DNA from 2 places in the Methylophaga marina genome. Region 2 is predicted to be linked to the other one. Evidence: predicted binding sites of a transcription regulator. Region 2 holds the regulator's gene; the other holds the start of a gene.

Region 1 (12,143 bases), 800 kb from region 2:
CTAGAGAAAGTGCCGGAAAAAGTGCTGGTTGTGCTGGACGAAGCTTATGTCGAGTATCTGAATATGGAAGAAAATTCAGTGCCTTGGCTTCAGGATTTTCATAACCTAATCATTACTCGAACATTTTCTAAAGCATATGGACTAGCAGGTTTACGTGTGGGGTATTCCTTATCTCACCCTGAAGTCGCTGATCTTATCAATCGTGTCAGACAGCCTTTTAATGTCAGCCATTTAGCTCAAGCAGCAGCAGTGGCAGCTTTAGGTGATGAAGCGTATCTTCAACAAAGTCGTGATGTGAATGAAGCGGGTATGAAACAGCTTATTGCTGGCTTTGAAAAAATGGGTCTGCAATACATTCCTTCCCGAGCCAATTTCATTACAGTCAATGTACATACCAATGCGTTTGAAGTTTACGATGAGTTGTTATACGAAGGTGTCATCGTTCGGCCTGTGGCTAACTATGGCTTACCACAGCACCTGCGTGTGAGCATTGGCTTAGCCGAAGAAAATCAACGTTTTCTTGATGCGTTATCCACTATTCTGGGGCGTGGTTAATGATTAATCGACTTGCTGTCATAGGCGTTGGGCTGATCGGTGGTTCACTCGCTTTATCCTTGAAATCAAAAGAGGCCGTTAATGAAGTTGTCGGTTATTCACGTAGTGATGAAGCCCGACAAGAGGCGCTCTCTCTAGGTATTATAGATAAGGCTGCAGACTCGATTGCTGAGGCTGTTGTTGATGCCGATGTGGTCTTTGTTGCCGTGCCTATGGGCGCTATGGCATCTGTCTTTGCAGAGATGAGTGAGCACATCAGACCTGAAGCCATCATTACTGATGGTGGTAGTGCCAAAGCACAAGTCGTCTCATCAGCGCGAGAGGCTTTGGGCGATAAATTCAAACAATTCGTTCCCGGTCACCCGATTGCTGGTACAGAAAAAAGCGGACCAGCGGCTGCATTTGCTACTTTGTATGAAAATCACCGTATTGTCCTGACACCTGTCAGTGAAACAGACTCAGCAGCAACAGCAAAAATTAAAATGATGTGGCAACTAACAGGGGCAGAAGTCTTTGAAATGGATGTTGAGCATCATGACACCGTGTTAGCCGCTACCAGTCATCTACCTCATGTGCTTGCCTTCAATTTGGTGGGGATGCTTGCACAACGTGATGATTGTGATGAAGTCTTGCGTTATGCCGCCGGTGGCTTTCGTGATTTTTCCCGAATTGCATCAAGCGATGCAGTGATGTGGCGAGATATTTGTTTAGCTAACAAACAAGCTATTCTGGATTTACTTGATGAGTTTCATCAAGGGATCAATAAAATCGAACAAGCGATTAAAGAGGATGACGGCGAGTATCTGGTTGAGGTATTCGAACGGGCAAAGAAAGCGCGAGATAGCCGTTTTGCCGATCCTGATTTGATCGATAATAGTGAAGTATAAACGTGGAACCAACTGACGTGTCTAGTGAAACTAATAAACGATATATTGTGCACCCTGGCGGTAAAATCACAGGTCAGGTAAGAGTACCTGGTGATAAGTCGATTTCTCATCGCTCGATTATGCTTGGTTCCATCGCTGAGGGCACCACGGAAGTAACTGGTTTTTTAGAAGGTGAAGATGCACTGGCAACACTGGCCGCTTTCCGTGGTATGGGCGTCGATATTATCGGTCCAGAGAAGGGTAATGTGACTATTCATGGTGTGGGCATGCACGGCCTCAAAGTACCAGAAACAGCATTAAACCTCGGCAACAGTGGCACATCCATGCGTTTGCTCTCAGGTCTATTGGCTGGTCAAGGCTTTGATGTCACGATGACGGGAGATAAATCATTGTCATCGAGACCGATGAAGCGTGTGACGGATCCGCTTGCTCTAATGGGAGCCAATATCGATACCACTGAAGGTAAGCCGCCTTTGACTTTGCATAAGACCAGTCATTTGAAAGGCATCGACTATGATTTACCCATGGCCAGTGCGCAGGTGAAATCGTGTTTACTTCTCGCTGGCTTGTATGCTGAAGGTAAAACTTCAGTAACAGAACCTGCACCAACACGTGACCATACAGAAAGAATGTTGCAAGGTATGGGCTATCAGGTTGAGAAGCAAGGCCGCACAGTTTCAGTTGTCGGTGGTGGTAAGTTACAAGCAACAAAAATAGATGTACCCGCAGATATCTCGTCAGCCACCTTTTTTATGGTAGCGGCTGCCATCGCTCCAGAGTCAGATATTACCCTGGAGCATGTCGGGGTTAATCCTACTCGGATCGGTGTTATCAATATCTTACGTGAGATGGGGGCCAACATTACGCTCAGTAATGAAAAAGTCACTGGTGGTGAACCTGTAGCAGATATTCGTATTCAATATGCGCCACTAAAAGGCATTCAAATTCCTGAAGATCAAGTGCCTTTAGCCATTGATGAGTTTCCTGCTTTATTTATTGCAGCTGCCTGTGCTGAGGGGCAGACAGTCCTCACCGGTGCTGAAGAGTTAAGAGTAAAAGAGAGCGATCGTATACAAGTTATGGCTGATGGCCTAACAACTTTGGGTATTGATGCACAACCCACAGCTGACGGCATTGTTATCAATGGTGGTGTCATTGGTAGTGGTGAAGTGGATAGTCATAGTGATCATCGAATTGCTATGTCGTTTGCTATTGCAGGGCTGCAAGCGGGCGGCTCTATTCAGATTAATGATTGTGCCAATGTGGTTACCTCATTTCCGGGCTTTGTCGAGTTAGCGAATAAAGTCGGCCTGCAGGTTGAAGAAATTGATGACTGATATGCCTATTTTAACCATTGATGGACCGAGTGGTTCTGGTAAGGGCACCATTGCTCAAATGATGGCCAGAGAATTAGGTTGGCATTATCTAGATAGTGGTGCGATATATCGGGTATTGGCATTTGCTAGTTTAAAACACCAGATTCCAGCTTCTCACGAAGGCGCCCTTGTGAAGTTAGCGCAACACTTAGATCTTCAATTTGAACTTGATGAAAATGGACTAAAAGTACTTTTAGAAGGGCAAGAAGTCAGTCAACAAATTCGAACAGAAAAAGCGGGTAATGCCGCATCGAAAGTGGCCGTTATCCCATCTGTCAGAGCGGCTTTATTACAATGCCAACGTGATTTTGCCCAAGCTCCAGGTCTGGTCACAGATGGTCGTGATATGGGTACTGTGGTCTTCCCTGACGCACAATTTAAAGTGTTTCTAACGGCAAGTGCAGAAGAAAGGGCGTTAAGACGTCATAAGCAGTTGAAAGAGAAAGGAATTGAGAGTAACCTTTCCGATCTCATTGCAGAAATCTCGGAGCGTGACAAACGCGATAGTGAACGCAAAGTCGCGCCGTTATTACCTGCTAAGGATGCTTTGATACTGGATTCTACCGAATTAGGTATTACTGCAGTATACGAAAAAGTGCGCAGTTATTGTGCAATTTAAATTTTTGGTGCCTGTTCGATTCTTGTCGAATGGGATGTTTAACGATCTCGCATCAGCGAGTGATTAATTAGGTGATCTTGTTTCCTCAACAGGGTCAAGGATATTTAACAATGAGCGAAAGCTTTGCTGATCTCTTTGAAGAGAGTCTAAATTCAACTCCAATGCAACCAGGCAAAATTGTTACCGGTACGGTAGTCAATGTAGGTCCTGATGTTGTTATGGTCAATGCCGGTCTTAAATCAGAAGGCGCTATCCCTGTTTCAGAATTTCTGAACGAAAATGGTGAAGTGACTGTTTCTGTTGGTGACTTAGTCGACGTATCGCTGGAATCATTAGAAGATGGTTTTGGTGCAACACAACTGTCACGTGATAAAGCGAAAGCTGCCGAAGCATGGACTAAATTGGAACACGCGTTTGAAGCGGGTGAAACCGTTATGGGTATCATTTCTGGTAAGGTCAAAGGTGGTTTCACCGTCGATCTGGAAAATATCCGTGCATTCCTTCCTGGTTCTTTGGTTGATGTTCGTCCAATCCGTGATACGACTCACCTGGAAAATAAAGAACTCGAATTCAAACTGATTAAACTTGATCGTCCACGTAACAACATTGTTGTTTCACGTCGTGCGATTATGGAAGAAGAAAACAGTGCAGAACGCGAAGCGTTACTAGAAACGCTGGAAGAAGGCAAAGTGGTTAAAGGTATTGTTAAGAACCTGACTGACTACGGTGCGTTCGTTGATCTGGGCGGCATCGATGGTCTGTTACATATCACTGATATGGCATGGAAACGTGTTAAACATCCATCTGAAGTTGTTGCTATCGGTGACGAAATCGAAGTTCAAGTACTGAAATTTGATAAAGAACGTGAACGTGTTTCTCTGGGTCTGAAACAAATGGGTGATGATCCTTGGAAAGATATCGCTCGCCGTTATCCAAACAGCACACGTATTCACGGTAAAGTCACTAACATTGCTGACTACGGTTGCTTCGTTGAAATCGAAGATGGCGTTGAAGGTTTAGTTCACATGTCTGAAATGGACTGGACTAACAAAAACGTTCACCCATCTAAACTGGTTCAATTAGGTGATGAAGTTGAAGTAATGGTTCTGGATATTGATGCAGAACGTCGCCGTATTTCACTGGGTATCAAACAATGCCAGACTAATCCTTGGGAAGAGTTTGCAATGACTCATAATAAGGGTGACAAAGTCAGTGGCGCTATCAAGTCAATCACTGATTTCGGTATCTTCATCGGTTTAGACGGTGGTATCGATGGCTTGATTCACTTGTCTGATATCTCTTGGGAAGAAGACAACGAAGAATTAATTCGTGACTTCAAGAAAGGTGATGATGTTGAAGCTGTTGTTTTAGCAATCGATCCAGAACGTGAGCGTATCTCTTTAGGTATTAAACAATTACAAGACGATCCGTTCTCAGCTTATTTAGCTGAAAACCCACGTGGAAGTATTGTTAATGGTAAAGTGACTGCTGTTGATGCTCGTGGTGCAACTATTGAATTAGCTGAAGGCGTTGAAGGTTATGTTCGTGCTGCGGATATCGCTCGTGAACGTGTTGAAGACGCAAGCAAAATTCTGGCTGTAGATGATGACGTCGAAGCGAAATTTACTGGTATGTCACGTAAAGACCGCACCTTAACTCTGTCTATCAAAGCGAAAGATGATCAAGAAGAATCTGAAGCTGTGAAAGAGTACAGTAATGTTTCTGCAGGCAACACAACACTGGGTGATTTGCTGAAAGAACAAATGGATCAGAAAGACAACTAATCGTTTTTCATATTAAAGATGAACCCCTGAATTTTTCAGGGGTTTTTCTCTAATAGATTCAGAAGATTAAAACCAATACTTCATATTGGTGTTTAGCGCATTATTCCAGGAATTTTAAAGACATGACCAAATCAGATTTGATTGAAGTTTTATCTGAAAAACAATCTCTATTGAATTATCGTGACGTTGAGCTTGCAGTTAAACTCATCTTAGAACAGATGAGTGATAGTTTGTCACAAGGAGATAGAATTGAAATTCGCGGGTTTGGTAGTTTTACCTTACATCATCGACCACCACGTGTCGGACGTAATCCAAAAAGCGGTGAATCAGTTCAGCTGGATGAGAAATACGTGCCGCATTTCAAACCTGGTAAAGAGTTGCGTGACCGTGTTAACGACGCGGCAGGATATCAGTAACACAGATGAAACTGAGTCAGGAAGCGGTTCACGAATATAACCAAATCCACTCATATACAGAACAGTCAGTGACTGTTCGACATAAAAACACACAGACATTGACGTCATACGACGCAGCGTTTGTACTGACGCCAAACCAAATATTAGAAAATATAGACGTCAGTGATATCAAAAACTTATCAGCAGACACTCTGTCTGCACTTAAAGAGCTGGCTCCGGAAGTCATTATATTTACCTCGGATGCCAGCCTCTCTTTTCCGTTATTACAAATGGCCGAATATTTTAATAAACAAGGTATTGGTACTGAGTTTATGTCACGATCTTCTGCCTGTCATACATACAATTTACTATTGATAGAAGAACGTTCTGTAATACTCATTGTTAGTCCTTGAAGCCACACATAAAATAATAAGCCGCAATCCCCCCTCATCTTGACGTCACCGATATTTCTTTTTTTTGATGGAAGTACATAACTAATTGTTTTTTTAATACAAAATCATGCTTGGTTATGGGCGTTAAGACTGATTAACTTGACCAGAGATTTTGATCTTAGGAAAATTCCATGTTACGTGCGGGTGAGGCATTTCACAGCACACTGTGCTTTATCACACTACGTTTGATCTAGATCAATGTTTTGGTGTGAAGCAAATCAGCTGATTGATGTAAAATTCTAACTGCTTTCGATGTTCATTGAGGCACGTAGAAAAGGGTCCTAATTTTGTTGAGTGATTGACAACAAAATTGAGAGAGAGTTTTCCAAAGAGAGAAGGTGTGGTCGCTATGCAAGCGGAACAACAATATAACTATCAAGTGGTCAAGTGGTTTGCCTATATGGCATGCGTATACTTGGTCGTTGGCACCGGTATCGGTGTTTATATCGCCTCAGAACTGGCTTGGCCAGTCCTGAATTTTGATAATCCATATATCAGTTTTGGTCGTTTACGTCCTTTACATACTAATGCGGTTATTTTTGCTTTTGGTGGTTCTACATTAATGGCTACAGCGTTCTATATTGTGCAACGCACCTGCCGTACACCGTTATGGAGCAATAAATTAGCCTGGTTTACATTCTGGGGCTGGAATCTCGTTATTCTCAGCGCTGTCATTACCTTACCTCTTGGTTATACTCAATCTAAAGAATATGCTGAATTAGAATGGCCAATTGATATTTTGATTGCTGTAGTCTGGCTGGCCTACACATTTAATTTCATCATGACGATTTCAATTCGCAAGGTTTCGCATATCTATGTAGCAAACTGGTTCTTTATTGCGATGATGGTCATGATCACATATCTCCACGTTGTGAACAGTTTGGCTATACCTGTTGAGTTGTTTAAATCTTATTCACTGTTTGCTGGTGTGCAAGATGCGATGATTCAATGGTGGTGGGGACACAATGCGGTAGGTTTCTTCCTGACTGCTGGTTTCTTGGGGATCATGTATTACTTTGTACCTAAGCAAGCGAATCGTCCTGTTTATTCATACCGTTTATCTGTTATCCATTTCTGGGCCTTAGTTTTCGGTTACGTTTGGTTAGGGGCTCACCATCTTCAATATACTGCTTTACCTGACTGGACTGGATCATTGGGTGCAGCTATTTCATTGGCGATGATCATTCCTTCATGGGGTGGTGCAATCAACGGTATGTTCACATTAAGTGGTGCCTGGGACAAACTACGTACTGACTATATCTTACGTTTCTTGATTGTCTCTTTAGCATTCTATGCGATGTCAACATTTGAAGGCCCTGTTATGGCCGCAAAAACAGTAAACGCATTGTCACACTACACTGACTGGACTATTGGTCACGTTCACTCGGGCGCATTAGGTTGGGTCGCGATGGTATCTATTGGTGCGCTGTATCACATGGTAGAACGTATGTGGGGAACGACTATGTACTCAATTCGTTTGGTCAACCTGCACTTCTGGATGGCTACGATTGGTACAGCGGTTTACATCACAGCCATGTGGGTATCAGGCATCATGCAAGGTCTGATGTGGCGTGCATATGATGACTACGGTAACTTGGCCTACACCTTTGTTGAGTCTGTGGCTCAAATGCATCCTTACTATGCGATGCGCGCCGTTGGCGGACTTATCTTCTTCTCAGGTGCCTGTATCATGTTATTCAATGTCACAGTGACTATTCGTCGAGCAATTGCTAAGCCTTCGGCTGCAATGGCTACTGCTGCTAACATTTAAGGAGACTGGAATGTCTGATCATAATTCTAATAAACCAGTTACCTTCCAAGAGAAACTGGAAAAAAATATCTGGGCCCTTGTATTAGCAACAGCACTTGTGGTCTCAGTGGGTGGTATCGTAGAAATCGTGCCTTTATTCTATCTCAAAACAACCTTTGAAGATCAAGTGCATCCTGACTATGAAGAATTGAAAACAGTTCGTCCATATTCTGCACTTGAGTTAGCGGGTCGTGATATTTATCAACGTGAAGGTTGTTATCTGTGTCATTCGCAAATGATTCGTCCTTTCCGTGATGAAAAAGACCGTTATGGTCATTATTCTCTGGCTGTTGAATCAAAATACGACCATCCATTCCAATGGGGATCAAAACGTACTGGACCTGATCTTGCTCGTGTTGGTGGTAAATACTCCGATGCATGGCAGATTCAGCATCTTCGTGATCCACGTTCAGTCGTTCCTGAATCTGTCATGCCAAGCTATCCATGGCTTGATGATGCCACTATCGATGGTCCTGGGATTGAAAAACGCTTACGTGCTATGAAGGTATTGGGTGTTCCTTACACTGATGAGCAAATTAATAATGCGGCAGCAGCAGTTGAAGGCAAGACTGAAATGCAGGCCTTAGTGGCTTATCTTCAAGTATTGGGAACAATGGTCAACTTTGAACCCGGCAGGTCATATCGTGAGTAAACTTCAAGAGTATTTTCATACTAATTGGAGCGAAATGACAGCAACCGACTGGTTTGGCTTGGTGTTTACAGTAGTTATTTTTGTACTGATGGTGGTGCTCTATTTTTGGGTTCTGAATCCAAAAAACAAAGATAAAATAGAGTCTCACCGCACCATGCTGCAGGACGATGACGATACAAATTCGGAGAAATAATGATGGCTGATAATAAAAAGAATCCTAATGAAGTGCCTGACACAGGGCATGAATGGGATGGCATCAGAGAGTTAGAAAACCCACCACCACGCTGGTGGACAAATGCCCTGTATTTAAGTGGTTTGTTAGTATTGGTTTACTTTATCCTTTATCCATCACTGCCGTTGATTAATGACAGTACTAAAGGACTGTTGGGCTGGACTCAAATCAAAGAATACAAAGAAGATTTAGCTAAGGTTCAAGATGTTAGAGCACCGTTTGAAGAAAAACTGGCATCAATGACAGCTGAAGAAATTCTTGCTGACACTGAAATGCGTAACTATGCAGTTGGTTCAAGTAAAGTGTTATTCGGTGATAATTGTGCCGCTTGTCATGGTACTGGTGGTGTGCCAGCGCCAAACTCTGGTTATCCAATTCTTGCTGATGATGATTGGCTATATGGCGGTGATATCAACACTATCGTCGCTTCTCTAGCAGCAGGACGTCATGGCATGATGATGTCTCATCAAAAGACTCTAAAACCTGAAGAAGTAGATAGCTTAGTTAAGTTTGTTGTGAATTTATCTAACGGAGAAGCGACTGAAGCAGGCTGGAAACTGTATAACGCGAAAGGCTGTGTTGGTTGTCATGGTGCTGATGCAAAAGGTATTCATGAACTTGGCTCAGCAAACTTAACCGACAAAATCTGGCGTTTTTCAGGGGATCCAGAAGAAATTCGTTACACCATTTTGCACGGTGTTAACGACCCATCTGATCCTTTAACCCGTGTTGCTATCATGCCTGCTTGGAATGAGAAGCTTGCAGTGAAAATTGAAGCAGAGAAATGGGATGAAGAGCCTGAATACGAAGGTGATGAAACAGAACGTTTATCTGTGACTGAAATTAAGAAATTAGCTGTTTATGTCCATCAGTTAGGTGGTGGTCAATAATTAATATTAAAACTCCCAGTGGAGTGACTGGGAGTTTTGATAGTCTTTTTCAGGAGAAAAGAGATATGCATATTGACGCAGTTGTTATTGGAGCGATCGTATCCGTTGTACTGACCATTGTTGTGATAGGTGTTATCGGTTACAGAATCATGAAAAACTTAGACGATAAATAATTTTTATCCGACATTCGTTTAAACGAAAAAAAGCCGACAAACGTCGGCTTTTTTATAACGAATTAATATCAGTAAATACTAATATAATATTGGGCGTGTGTTAAAATACACGAGCTAAATCTTTTTCCGGAGATGATATGAGTCAAACACAATCAAACGTCAATGATGATGTCACCCAAATCTACGAAGAAGTGTCTGATTGGCACGTTAATACCGGTGACCAGAAGGTCGTTGCTAAGCGTGTTAAAGGGCGTTTCAGATTAAGAAAGTGGATTGGCATGTCTGTTTGGCTGATATTTTTCTTGGGACCATACTTACGCTGGAATGGTCAACAGGCAATTTTGTTTGATATTCCAGAACGTGAGTTTAATTTCTTTCAGTTAACGATCTATCCACAAGATATCTGGATGTTGTCGTTAACCTTACTGTTTTTTGCTATTTTACTCGCTGCCGTGACCAGTATCGCTGGCCGTGTATTTTGCGGTTACTTCTGCTTCCAGACCGTTTGGACTGATATCTATACATTCATAGAGACGAAGCTGGAGGGAGACAGTCCTCAAAAAGTCATGAAGTTTAAACAAGCCCCTTGGTCTATAGATAAAGTGACTAGGGTGCTGACAAAACATACCTTATGGATTGCGATTGCACTGATAACAGGTATTTCATTTGCTGCCTGGTTTACTGATGCTTATCAATTGTGGCCTGATATTTTCACCCTACAAGCGCCTCTTCCTGTCTGGATATCGATGGCCGTTTTTGGTGTGTTTACCTACGTTTTCGCCGGTTTTATGCGCGAGCAAGTTTGCTTTTGGCTGTGTCCATATGCTCGTCTTCAAGGTGTCATGTACGATCAAGACACCATTCTGCCTGCCTATGATGCTGAACGTGGTGAACCCCGAGGTAAATTGAAAAAGGGTCAGCTTGAAGATGAATCTAAAGGCAGTTGTATCGACTGTAAAGTGTGTGTTGCTGTCTGTCCGACAGGGATCGATATTAGAAAAGGGCAGCAAGAAGGCTGTATCACTTGCGGTATGTGTATAGATGCTTGTGACAGCATTATGGATAAAACCAATCAACCGCGAGGTCTGATTCGTTATGCGTCATACAAGGAATTACATCACGATAAGAACGTTTTACCGATGTATAAACGTCCACGTGTCATTATTTATAGCTTAATTTTACTGACAGCGTTATCTGGAGTGATTTATGGCTTTTTTACATTATCACCAACAGAGTTCCAAGTAATTCATGATCGTCAGCCATTATATGTTCGTCTGAGTGATGGTGGTATTCAGAATAAATACACATTAAAAATGTTAAACAAAACAAAAACTCCAATAGAAGTCCGATACGATGTACTTGGACTTGAGGGTGCGACCTTGCATGGAATGAGTGATAAAATTACGGTTGAGCCGGGTAAAGTGGTGCCCGTAACAGCCTTGGTTCGCGTACCCGATGATAAAGTAACTAAAGGCTTGATGCCTATAGAATTTAAAGCTGAAGTAATCAATAATTCAGCCATATCAACTTCATATGAAAGTATGTTCATGGCACCTGAGTAGATGAGGAAGAGAATGCAAATTTCCCAAGAAAATAGCCAAGCAATGAAAAACCCATGGGTACTGGGGATGTTAGTATTTTTAGTGGTTTTTCTGAGCGCTAACGCTGTATTTATCTATTTAGCGTTTAAATCTCCGCCAAACCTTGTCATTGAAGACTTTTATGAAAAAGGTCAGGCATACGCCAAAACTGAAGAAGAAATTGCAAAAGAAAAAAGCCTTGGTTGGTCAGGCGTTTTATTGATGCCAACTTCCTCTAGAGTCAATCAAGTCCAAACCTATGAAGCAGTGATTACCGGACAGAACTCAGCTGGCCTGATGCTGGATTCAGTTAAGTTCTTTGCTTATAGACCATCCGATAAGCGTCAAGACTTCTCGGCAGAGATGCACCCATCAGGCCATGGAAGTTTTGTGACTGATGTCAGTTTTGCTTTACCTGGAAGCTGGGACATTATCATCGAAGCTCACCGTGGTGACGATAAATATGTGCTAACACGTCGGATTCAAATTAATCCTTAAATATTCATATTCAGTATCTGAAACGCAGGATTAGTTTTGGCAATATCTTGTTATCATTGCGGTCTACCCGTTAAAGACCCGAACGAATTCAAAACAGAAATAGGCGGGGAGGAGCGTGTCTTTTGTTGTCATGCCTGTCAAACCGTTTGCGAGACAATATACGGTGCCGGCTTACAAAGCTTTTACACAAAAGCGGCTGAAACAGATTTACTCTCGCCACCACCTGATATGCTGGGAGAT
Region 2 (12,143 bases):
CGCCCACCATCAACATCAAGACAAGGAATAATGCGTTTTGCAAGAGACATGGTTATATTTAAAACTCCAGAGGCGGATTTAATTTATCAGCCATCTCCTGACCTTTTTTCAAATCAATACTGCCTTCATATATAGAACGGCCTAGAATAGCACCCATCACACCTTCATCTTCACAGGCACATAACGACTCAATATCTTCATATGAACTGACACCGCCTGAAGCAATCACTGGGATTTGAATGGCTCGAGCTAAGTCACGCGTTGATTCGAGGTTGAAACCCTGCATCATGCCATCTCGGCTGATGTCAGTATAAATAATGGCTTCAACGCCATCTTGTTCGAATTGTTGAGCGATGTCGATAACGTCATGATTAGACAATTTTGACCAGCCATCAATGGCTACTTTACCGTCTTTTGCATCTAGGCCGACAATGATATGCCCTGGAAACTCAGCACAGACATCACCCACAAAATGCGGTGCATTAATCGCTTTTGTTCCAAGAATGACATAGCGAACACCAGCATGAAGATAGGTTTCAATGGTTTCCTCGTCACGAATACCACCTCCAACTTGGACATCCAAGTCAGGAAATGTTTTGCAAACTTCGTGGATGACGTCAGCGTTGACCGGATTACCTGCAAAAGCACCGTCAAGATCGACCATATGAAGTCTTTTCGCCCCTGCTTCTACCCATTTCCGAGCAACTGCAACAGGATCCTCTGAAAATACCGTGTTATCTTCCATTCGCCCCTGACGCAAGCGCACGCAGTGACCTTGTTTGAGATCAATGGCAGGGATTAACAACATATTCTTACTCCGTTTGTTGATGTCTGTTAGGACTGACCGTCCCAGTTTACAAAATTTTCTAATAACTGCAGTCCAGCACGTTGGCTTTTTTCTGGATGGAATTGCGCAGCGAAAATATTATCTTTGTACAATGCTGCAGCAAAATCATCTGGATAAGCTGAAGTACCTGCAATGACTGCTTTATCTGTGGGTTCAGCATAAAAACTGTGAACGAAATAAAAACGACTATTTTGCTCTATGTTTTTCCATAAAGGATGTGAACAGGTTTGATGAACTTGGTTCCAGCCCATATGCGGCACTTTTAATTTTTCGCCATTAATTAAAGCATCAGGTCGAAATAATTTAACGCTACCTGAAAAAAGGTTCAGCGTGTCCACACCACTATTTTCTTCACTATGCGACAGCAATGCTTGCATACCCAAGCAGATACCTAGAAAAGGCTTTTCTTGTGTTGCTTGCAAAATAACATCTTCTAATTCCAGCTGTTTGAGTTCCGCCATACAATCACGAATTGCGCCGACACCCGGAAATAAAACATGACTGGCAGAAAGAATGGTTTTTGGGTCAGATGTGACAACAACAGAGGCATTATTAGAAACTGCTTCCAGTGCTTTTGATACTGAGCGTAAATTACCCATGCCGTAGTCAATCACTGCTATGTGATGCATGTTAAACCTGTTTATTTACTTAGTTTTATTGGCTAATAATTCTTAATAAAGGATTATAAAGCACCTTTGGTTGAAGGCAATTGCTCCAGTGCGCGCTGATCCAGTGAAACAGCCATTCGTAATGCACGACCAAATGCCTTAAATATGGTTTCAGCAATATGATGAGCATTGCGGCCTTTTAAATTATCGATGTGCAGAGTCATACCAGCATGATTCACTAAGCCCTGGAAAAACTCATAGAACAGGTCGACATCGAATTCGCCAATCTTGTCGCGGGTAAATGTGACATCAAATTCGAGACCAGGACGACCAGAGAGATCGAGTACCACTCGAGACAGAGCCTCATCTAAGGGGACATAGGCATGTCCGTAGCGAACAACCCCTTTTTTATCACCCAAGGCTTTCTTCAGCGCTTGACCTATCGTAATGCCGACATCTTCAACAGTGTGATGTGCGTCAATATGTAAGTCACCATTGGCTTTGACCGATAAATCAAACAAACCATGACGAGCAATTTGATCCATCATGTGATCTAAAAATGGGACACCGGTTTCGGCATTGAATTGACCGCTTCCATCCAGATTGATTGATACTTCGATCTGTGTTTCTAGCGTGTTTCGCGCAACTGACGCGCTACGAGTGGTCATTTGAGTTCCTGAAATTAATAATAAAAAGAGATAATAACTGTTTCGAACAAGGGTTTGAAGCGTTATTATAGTCGATGTTCACAACACAGGATTAACAATGACTCAGTTAGGCAACGTTACCCCCTATTTCAGGACCTCGCCAAAGTTGAACATGAGCATAATCTTGCGTGTCAGGAATGCTCACTTTATCGATTATGTTTGCCTCTTGGTTTACATAATAATGACCTGATTCAATTAGATAAAATCATTAAACGTAGTCAGAGTTACTCACGTGGTCAGCCTTTATTCAGCACTCAAACACCGTTCAATTCTATTTATGTTGTCCGCTCAGGCTCATTTAAAACTACGGTGTCTGCTGTCGATGGTCGGGAACAAGTCACCGGGTTTTATTTTCCAGGTGAGTTTGTTGGCCTTGATGCCATTTACGAACAAGCCTACCGTTCGAATGCCAAGGCTTTAGAAAGCAGCAGTGTTTGTGAATTACCTTTTGATATGTTGCAAGAGCTAGGCGCAAATATGCCTCAACTGCAAGTGCAGATGATGTCGCGTTTAAGTAAGGAATTATCAGGTGATAAAAGCCTGATGTTTTTGCTTGGCAAAAAAACCGCTGAAGAAAAACTAGCGACATTTTTATTATCCATTTCCCGTCGTTTCCAAGATCGGGGTTTTTCTGCGCGTGAATTTCAACTGAGTATGTCTCGTGGTGATATCGCTAATCATCTGGGCTTAGCTGTAGAAACAGTCAGCCGCCTTTTCTCTCGCTTTCAAGATGAAGGCTTGATCGACATTCATAATAAGTCGATTTCCATCCGTGATGTTGAAAAATTGAAAGCATTGTGTGGTTAATATTGGGAAAAATTGGTAAGCGCTCGCTTTATTGATCCAGGTCAATGCATTAAGTCCACACCTCCGTAAAATTCAAACCATGTCTTACAGAACATAGTTTGTCCCAGGAGGAAAAAATGAAAACAACAACATTAGCTGCAGCACTACTTACTACATTAGGTCTTTCTACTGTTGCTGCACCAGCAATGGCCTATGAAGCAGGCGACTGGTTAGTTCGTGGTCGTATCATTAACGTCAACCCTAATGATGATAGTGGAACCTTATATGTAGGTGGCGCAGATTCAGGTCAAAAAGGTGTGAGTGTTAATTCTGACACTGTTCCTGAATTAGATATCACTTATATGATGACTAAAAACTGGGGTGTTGAGCTAATTCTTGGTTATTCTCAACATACAGTGAAATCTGAAGGTTATTGGGCGGCTCAGGGTCTAGGTGATGTTATTGATACTAAAGTATTACCCCCTACATTAACGTTGCAATATCATTTTATGCCTGATTCAAACATTCGTCCTTATATCGGTGCCGGTGTCAACTACACATACTTTTTTGACGAAGAAGTGGACGGCCCTGTTCTGGATGTTCCAGGTGCGAAAGTCAAATTGGATAGTTCATGGGGTCTAGCGGCACAAGCCGGTGTAGACGTGGCTTTAAATGACGATTGGTTTGTTAACTTTGATGTGAAATACATCGATATTGATACTGAAGCTCATTTCTCTGGTACACCTGTCGGTAAAGCAAAAATTGAAGCAGATATTGACCCATTCGTTTGGGGTATTGGTATCGGACGCCGCTTCTAAGAAATTTATGTCCTCGTAGTGCTTGGCCCTCCTCGGAGGGCCTTTTTTTATCTCATTATTGGCCTGACTAAACTTTTTAGATTGATACGTAGTACGAGTAAAAAAGTGAAGTAAGTGACTGCAGCACCAACGATCAGACCGAATAAATGTCCGGCTCGTTGCCATGCATCCCATATTACCCATTCATTGTGTTGTGGATTAAGTAGGAGTAAAAAAACGAACAAACCGCTATTAGCAATGAGTAATTTTAATGAGAATTTACCCCAGCCTGAATTGGGGGTATAAACGGATCTTTTCCTCAGTCCGTGATATAGCAAACCCGCGTTCAGCATGGCAGACAGTGCTGTTGCTAATGCCAAACCAACATGATCAAGATAGATCATCAGTACGACGTTCAATGCCATATTACTAATCATCGCAATAATGCCAATCTTCACGGGAGTTTTTGTATCCTGCCTCGCGTAATAACCTGGCGCTAATACTTTAATAAATATGAATGGCAACAGTCCCAAACCATAAGCCATTAAACTCAATGAAGCTTTATGTGAATCCATCACCGTAAATTCGCCATATTGAAACAAGGTCATTAGTAGTGGTTCTGCCAAGTAAATAAGCCCTATCGCTGCTGGTGTACCAATTAGAAATACCCAGCGTAAGGCCCAGTCGATAGTGTCTGAGAATTCTTCTGTCGACTTGGCCGCATGTTTTCTAGAAAGACTCGGCAAAATGACGGTAGACAAAGCGATGCCAAAAACGCCTAATGGAAACTCAACAAGACGATCTGAGTAATACAGCCAGGAAATACTGCCCGTCACTAAAAACGAGGCAAGTAAGGTATCTAATAGAAGATTTATTTGTGCTACTGATACCCCAAACATCGCGGGTATCATTAATCTGGTAATTTTTCTGACACCCTCACTTTTCCATCCCCATTTTGGCCAGGGTAATAATCCAAGTTTTATCAGAAAAGGTAATTGAAAAATAAACTGTACAAGGCCGCCTATGAAGACCCCCAGGCCAAGCCCGTCACTGGCTCACTTAAATTAGGCGATAACCATATTGCGGTACTAATCAATGAAATATTTAAAAAAACCGGTGTAAATGCGGGGATGGCGAATTTGCCAAAGCTGTTCAGAATGGATCCTGCAAGTGCAGTTAAAGAGATAAAGAAGATATAAGGAAATGTGATCGTCAGTAAATCTGCAGCTAAATCTGCCTTTACTGGATCTTCAATAAAACCGGGTGCAAACACCATGATGATGACCGGTGCGGCAATCATCCCTATTGCTGTAATCATTGTTAATATTACAGCCAATGTTCCGCTTGTCTGGGCAATTAAGTCTTTTAAAGGTTTATCTCCATGTTCTTTGAACTCAGCAAGAACTGGTATAAAAGCCTGCGAAAAAGCCCCTTCTGCAAATAAGCGTCTTAAAAAGTTTGGTATTTTGAAGGCGACAAAAAATACGTCTGCTCCCAGGCCCGCGCCAAACATTCTGGCTATGACAATATCCCTAATAAACCCCAATATCCGGGATAAAAAAGTCATCACACTGACAACTGCGGTAGACTTGAAGAGTTTCTCGCTCATTTTTTACTCACAACAGGGGTTCATCCGGCTATTCAAGGTTAGATGTTATATGTTTAAGCCAATTAAAAGTGTCAATTCTAAGGCTTTTCTGCTGTTATATCTCACTATTACCCTGATTATTTTAGTTTTGTGGGTGAGTCGGATGGAGATTTCGCAACCAGATAGGCGAGATATTCCTGATGAGCTAAGTCCGTTTCTTATTTCACCTCCTAAAACACTACCTCAGTTTGTTCTTAATAGTCAGTCAAATCAGATTCTGACGAATGTCAGCTTTGATGGTCGCTGGAGCTTTATCTACTTCACACACTCACATTGTCAGCCAGAATGTGATGTTGTCATTGATGTGATGCAAAACCTTAAACGTTTATTTGCTGGGCAAACAGTCCAGTTCTTACTCATTAACTTCGACAATCAGGGCGAAAGTTCTGCATTACCTAAAAGCTCACTACAACTTTATAGTGGTTCTGCTGATGTTATTCATTCTGTTATTAGTAGTTTTGATTTTTTATACCTGGAACCGGAAAGTTATCAGAACAGTAATAAAGTCGAGCAGCAACACTATATTTATCTAGTCGATCCACAAGGTCGTGTCTATGCTGTATTTAAACCTCCATTTACATCACTTGCTATACAGCATGTTTTCTTCAGGTTGCGCGATTTTTATGCACGTAGTGAATAATTTGTATCAGCGAGCGCATCAGAAAAAGTCTTCGCTAATTGTTCTAACGTCGCCGTCCTTCTGAAGCTTGGTCGCCAGACCAGGCCAATCTCTCTTAATGCCTGATCGTTATCTGCCGATAGGGGCACTAAACAAATCTCAGAATGAATAACCATATCTGAATTAACGGCCATGTCTGGAATAAGTGTAATACCCAACCCACTGGCGACCATTTCAATCAGTGTATAAAGACTTGTCGCTTGTACACTCTTTCTTTGTGCGGATGCAGGCAATTGGCATGCACTTAGTGCGTGCTCCCTCAAGCAATGCCCTTCTGCCAATAAAAGCAATTCGTTTGTAGGTAAATCGCTCGCTTTTAATTCTTCTTTCTCAGCTAAGGGGTGGTTCTTAGGCAGCGCTATCCAGAAGGATTCTTTGGCAAACTCTCTATGTGTGAGACCACGTGTGTTGTATGGAAATGCTAATACCGCCACGTCAATATTACCGCTTTCTAACTGATCTAAAAGTCGCTCCGATTGGTCTTCTATTAATACGATTTCCAGCTCTGGTAACTGCTTTCTAACCGTTGGTAATACTTTCGGTAATAAAAAAGGACTTATCGTCGGAATAATCCCTATTTGTATTCGACCCGATAGTGGATTTTTTTCTGATAACGCCAGATCAACAAGGTCTTCACTCAATGACAATATTTGTTGTGCTCTGCTGGCAATTTCTTCTCCAATCGGAGTTGGTAAGACTTTCCTATTCGTTCTTTCTAATAAAGAGACTTCAAGCAGTTGCTCTAAATCTTGAATTCCGGCACTTAATGTTGATTGGGTAACAAAACATTTCTCTGCGGCATGGCCAAAATGCTTTTCTTCTACTACTGCCGTAAGGTATTGAAGTTGTCTGAGTGTGGGGAGTCGCATAATCGGCTTTTTCGTTTATTTGTCTAATATTAAGTTATAGCATAAATATATAGTTAATTTAAAAAGTCTTAAAAGTACGACCTGTCACAATGTAAATAGTTTTATTCCATTATTGAAACTTCGCTAACGTAACTCTCCCAATTTTGTTAACATCACACATAAATAAACTTAAAAAATCTCGGAGTTTCAGTATGAAAAAGTGGCAGTGCATTGTTTGTGGATTTATTTACGACGAAGCTGAAGGCCTACCTGAAGAAGGTATTGCACCTGGCACGGCTTGGGAAGATATACCTGAAGATTGGGAATGCCCAGAGTGTGGCGTTGGTAAAGATGACTTTGAGATGCTAGAAATTTAAACCTCATTATTATTTATATTGATACATTCATTTAGCCATATTAATTCTTTTTATTTGTTTTGTAACAATGTAAAGCAAGTGCATGATATCTAATATGGCTTTAATTCCTGTAGCTCTGATTCTGTGTTATCACATCTGACGCTTTCAAATTTTCGTAATATTAACCAGGTCTCTTTAAGTCCTTCTGTTGGTATTAACTTATTCATCGGCGAAAATGGCTCCGGTAAGACTAGCATTCTTGAAGCGATTCATTTGCTCGCTATGGGTCGCTCGTTTCGCTCGCGCAATTTAAAAAACATCATTCAGTTTGAGCATGCACAATTCACGGTTTTTGCGCGTTCATCGGAAATGACACCGGTAGGTTTACTTTTTGATACGAACACTGGTCTTCAAATCCGCTTGAATAATGCCCCACTAAAAAAACTTTCTGACCTTGCTGTTAACACACCACTCCAATATATCTCTGCGAACTGTCATCAGTTCTTTGAATTGGGTCCAAAATTCAGAAGACGCATGATCGACTGGGGTGTGTTTCACGTGGAACATAAATTTAATTATCATTGGCAAACATATAAAAAAGCACTAATACAAAAGAATGCAGCACTGAAAAATAAGAAATCCAAAGCTGAAATAGAACTATGGGATCAGTATCTGGTAAAACATGGTGACCAAATTACCGACCTACGTACTACTTATCTCAATAGACTTATTGATATATTCAAACCTATATTTAGCAAAATTTGCCCGACCTTTGATCAATGTGAATTTACAATTCGATACAGCAAAGGATGGAATAAAGATAAATCACTTCCCGAAACACTTGCTGAAAATTATGAGCGAGATCGTATTTTAGGTTACAGTCGAGCTGGACCACACTCTGCAGACTGGATGGTAAGAATTAACAATGATTCACCTGAAGAAATGTTATCCCGTGGTCAACAAAAACTCTTTTATTTGTCATTGTGTCTCTCACAGATAACACTATTGATGGAGATTAAAGGGGTTAAAAATACGATTTTATTGCTTGATGACCTAAGCTCAGAATTAGACTGGCAACATCAAAAAACAGTAATGGAAACACTCAGAAGTTTGCCCGTACAAACTTTTATTACAAGTACCAATACTGAATTAGCTAGGTTAATAAGTAATGAAAAAGAGAAAGTGTTTCACGTGAAACATGGAGAAATCAGAGAGGATAATGAGACTGTCAACACTTCTATATAAGTAGTAGAATAGAAGGTTATTCAGCACATCCTCCATTTGGCCAGGAATAGTTTGACTATGACAACGGAAAAAAACAACAACACATACGATTCTTCAAATATAAAAGTCCTAAAAGGACTTGATGCGGTAAGAAAAAGACCTGGTATGTATATCGGTGATACCGATGATGGTACCGGCTTGCATCATATGGTTTTTGAAGTTTTGGATAATGCAATTGACGAAGCGTTAGCTGGTCACTGTAGTGAAATTCAGGTGAGAATTCACCCAGATGATTCCGTCTCTGTTATTGACAATGGACGGGGTATTCCAGTAGATATCCATGAAGAAGAAGGTGTCTCTGCAGCAGAAGTTATCATGACGGTATTGCATGCAGGCGGTAAGTTTGACGACAATTCATACAAAGTTTCAGGCGGTTTACATGGTGTTGGTGTCTCTGTCGTAAATGCCTTATCAAAAAAATTAGCGATGGAAATTCATCGCCACAACCGGGTTTATAAACAAACTTACACACATGGTGTGCCAGATTCAGCATTAACAGATGTATCTGATACAGACATCACAGGCACGAAAATTCAGTTTTGGCCAAGTGAAGAAACATTCACTAACGTCACGTTTGATTACAATATCCTGGCAAAACGGATCAGAGAGCTAGCCTTTTTGAACTCAGGGGTCAGAATTGTTTTAACAGATGAGCGTGATGAAAAAACAGAAACATTCTTTTATGAGGGCGGAATTACTGCTTTTGTTCAGCATTTGAATAAAAATAAAGATCTCATTCACGAAAATATCATCAAAATTTCTGGTATGAGAGATGATGTAACGGTCGAGTTATCGATGCAGTGGAATGACTCGTATCAAGAAAATATTTATTGTTTTACAAACAATATTCCGCAGCGCGATGGCGGAACACATTTAGCGGGTTTCCGTGCTGCATTGACCAGAACACTCAACCAGTACATTGAGAGTGAAGGACTAGCGAAGAAGTCCAAAGTGACAACAAGTGGTGATGATGCGCGTGAAGGATTGACCGCCGTTCTATCCGTAAAAGTACCTGATCCGAAATTCAGTTCACAAACTAAAGATAAACTGGTTTCATCAGAAGTAAGAACGATTGTTGAGTCTTATGTGAACGAGTTCTTCCATGACTTCTTAATTGAGAACCCTACTGATGCAAAATTAATCGCTAACAAAATGATTGATGCTGCTCGTGCACGTGATGCCGCAAGAAAAGCTAGAGAACTTACGCGCAGAAAAGGCGTACTCGATATAGCCGGTCTGCCTGGTAAATTGGCCGATTGTCAGGAGAGAGACCCTGCCCTCTCAGAACTTTTTTAGTGGAAGGGGACTCAGCGGGCGGCAGCGCCAAGCAAGGTCGTGATAGAAGAACGCAGGCAATTCTACCGTTGAAAGGAAAGATTCTTAATGTAGAAAGAGCGCGTTTTGACAAAATGATCAGCTCTGCTGAGGTAGGCACATTAATAACCGCATTAGGATGTGGAATCGGCCGTGATGAATACGATCCTGAAAAACTCAGATACCACCACATAATTATTATGACCGATGCGGACGTTGATGGCTCACACATCCGAACATTGCTATTAACATTTTTCTATCGACAAATGCCAGAGTTGATTGAACGTGGTCATGTCTATATTGCACAGCCACCGCTTTATAAAATTAAGAAAGGTAAACAAGAGCGTTACGTGAAAGATGATGCAGAAATGGAGCGTTATCTAACAGAGGTTGCATTGACAAATGCCAAGTTATTCCCAACAGAAGAGGCCAATGCTATCGAGGGCAGTGCGTTAGCATCTTTGGTCACTGAATACCAAACGGTCAATTCAATAATTGGCAGATTGTCTAATCATTATTATCCTGCGTTTCTTGATAAGCTTGTTTATCAGCCTCAGATTCCAGAAATGAGTGATAGTGATGCGATAAATAGCTGGTTATCAGTCATCGAGGTGGAACTCAATAAAGGTTTACCAACAGGTACGCAGTTTAAACTGAGTATTAAAACACAGGAAAATGACCCAGTTGGTTTGATCAATATCAGCTACAGTCGACATGGTATCAGCACAGACTACCATATCCCTGGTGAATTCTTTGATAGCACTGAGTATCAAAAAATCCTTGCATTTTCTAATAAAATCAATGGGTTGTTTGGTGAGGGTGCAAGGGTAGAACGTGGTGAAAGGCAGCAAGAGATTAGTTATTTCTCACAAGCCGTGAGTTGGTTGCTAGCTGAAGCACGCCGTGGCCAACATGTTCAACGTTATAAAGGCCTAGGTGAAATGAATCCTGATCAGTTGTGGGAAACCACAATGGATAAAGATAAACGTCGACTTTTACAGGTGAAAATCAATGATGCTATCGTCGCTGACGAGACGTTCAATACACTGATGGGTGATAATGTTGAACCAAGAAGAGAGTTTATTGAGACGCATGCGTTACAGGTGTCAAATTTAGATATCTAATATAGGAATCTTTCCTGAGTAAAATAAGTCATACAGCCGCAAGGTTGTGTGGCTTTTTTATGCATAAAAAGAAAGTGAAGGAAATTATATGCCCGAACAGATAAAACAGTACGACTTGGTACAGCGATGGTTACATTGGTTAATTGCGTTCGCCATTCTAGCCATGATCGCAATCGGACTATACATGGTTCAGCTTCCGAAAGAATGGGAGTTGCCTGAAGGTCAAGAAAGTGTTCGGGCATTTTGGTTTTTATTACATAAATCCTTGGGGATCAGTATCGCTGTACTGATTTTAATGCGTGTAGCGTGGCGTATATTTCATCCAGCACCCTCTCTTCCCTCTTCTATCCCATTATGGCAACAGAAGCTCTCTGGCGGCGTCCACGGGCTATTGTATGTGTTAATGATTGCTATGCCACTAACGGGCTATCTACAATCAATGTACAGTAAATACGATACGAAACTGTGGGGAATAGTTTTACCGCGCCTGGCGGAGGCAGACCCAGATATGAGGGAGTACTTCAGTGAAATACATGAAGTGTTGGCATTTACGTTAATTGCATTATTACTTTTGCATATAGGTGCAGCAGTAAAACACCGAATAAATAATAATGGTATTACTCAACGCATGTCATTGTTTTCCAAAAAGTAGATGTAGAGAATATAAAAAAGGCCCTATAAAGGGCCTTTTTTATGAGATGTAGCAAGTGTTTAGTGTAGTTTGATTTTAGGGTGAACACTACGTCTGAAGATATGCGACAGAGAGAGCATAGCAACCCGGAAAGGACCAAACAGTGCAACTTGGTGCATCTTATATAAAGAAAGATACATCAGGCGCGCCATGAAACCCTCAATCATCATGCTACCTTTACTTAGGTTACCCATCAAATTACCAACAGTACTGTATTTACCTAACGATACTAGTGAGCCATAGTCATGGTATTCAAATTCAGGGGCAACCTTACCTGCCATGCGATTACGAATAGATTTATACACAACAGATGCCATTTGATGAGCTGCTTGAGCACGTGGTGGTACGTTCTCATCATGTCCCTGCCACTTACATGCACAACAATCCCCGATGGCATAGATATCATCATCTAAGGTCGTTTGTAATGTTTGTCTTACAACCAATTGGTTCATCC

What was found. The regulator FNR, encoded in region 2, switches genes on or off when oxygen is low (the NO sensors DNR and NnrR bind a similar motif). The targets are predictions, from matches to a motif close to TTGATNTANATCAA.
Region 1: a site for FNR is predicted at 6,254-6,267, ahead of ccoN (cytochrome-c oxidase, cbb3-type subunit I). Genes of this name have one in related genera too.

The regions. Positions count from the first base shown of each region.
Region 1 is NZ_AP027741.1:624,362-636,504, reverse strand. Features, by position in the region: gene hisC (histidinol-phosphate transaminase) at 1-555, shown strand, start outside; gene QUE24_RS03125 (prephenate dehydrogenase) at 555-1,442, shown strand; gene aroA (3-phosphoshikimate 1-carboxyvinyltransferase) at 1,460-2,779, shown strand; gene cmk ((d)CMP kinase) at 2,772-3,437, shown strand; gene rpsA (30S ribosomal protein S1) at 3,548-5,221, shown strand; gene QUE24_RS03105 (integration host factor subunit beta) at 5,344-5,637, shown strand; gene QUE24_RS03100 (MTH938/NDUFAF3 family protein) at 5,643-6,029, shown strand; gene ccoN (cytochrome-c oxidase, cbb3-type subunit I) at 6,418-7,839, shown strand; gene ccoO (cytochrome-c oxidase, cbb3-type subunit II) at 7,850-8,530, shown strand; gene QUE24_RS03085 (cbb3-type cytochrome c oxidase subunit 3) at 8,523-8,723, shown strand; gene ccoP (cytochrome-c oxidase, cbb3-type subunit III) at 8,723-9,652, shown strand; gene ccoG (cytochrome c oxidase accessory protein CcoG) at 9,963-11,387, shown strand; gene QUE24_RS03070 (FixH family protein) at 11,400-11,903, shown strand; gene QUE24_RS03065 (heavy metal translocating P-type ATPase) at 11,940-12,143, shown strand, end outside.
Region 2 is NZ_AP027741.1:1,422,212-1,434,354, reverse strand. Features, by position in the region: partial or broken gene hisF (imidazole glycerol phosphate synthase subunit HisF) at 1-50, opposite strand, end outside; gene hisA (1-(5-phosphoribosyl)-5-[(5-phosphoribosylamino)methylideneamino]imidazole-4-carboxamide isomerase) at 59-808, opposite strand; gene hisH (imidazole glycerol phosphate synthase subunit HisH) at 835-1,476, opposite strand; gene hisB (imidazoleglycerol-phosphate dehydratase HisB) at 1,530-2,123, opposite strand; gene fnr (fumarate/nitrate reduction transcriptional regulator Fnr) at 2,322-2,969, shown strand; gene QUE24_RS07350 (OmpW/AlkL family protein) at 3,086-3,766, shown strand; partial or broken gene murJ (murein biosynthesis integral membrane protein MurJ) at 3,814-5,258, opposite strand; gene QUE24_RS07340 (SCO family protein) at 5,497-6,033, shown strand; gene QUE24_RS07335 (hydrogen peroxide-inducible genes activator) at 6,015-6,941, opposite strand; gene rd (rubredoxin) at 7,133-7,297, shown strand; gene recF (DNA replication/repair protein RecF) at 7,421-8,521, shown strand; partial or broken gene gyrB (DNA topoisomerase (ATP-hydrolyzing) subunit B) at 8,579-10,998, shown strand; gene QUE24_RS07315 (cytochrome b) at 11,087-11,650, shown strand; gene QUE24_RS07310 (NAD(P)/FAD-dependent oxidoreductase) at 11,710-12,143, opposite strand, start outside.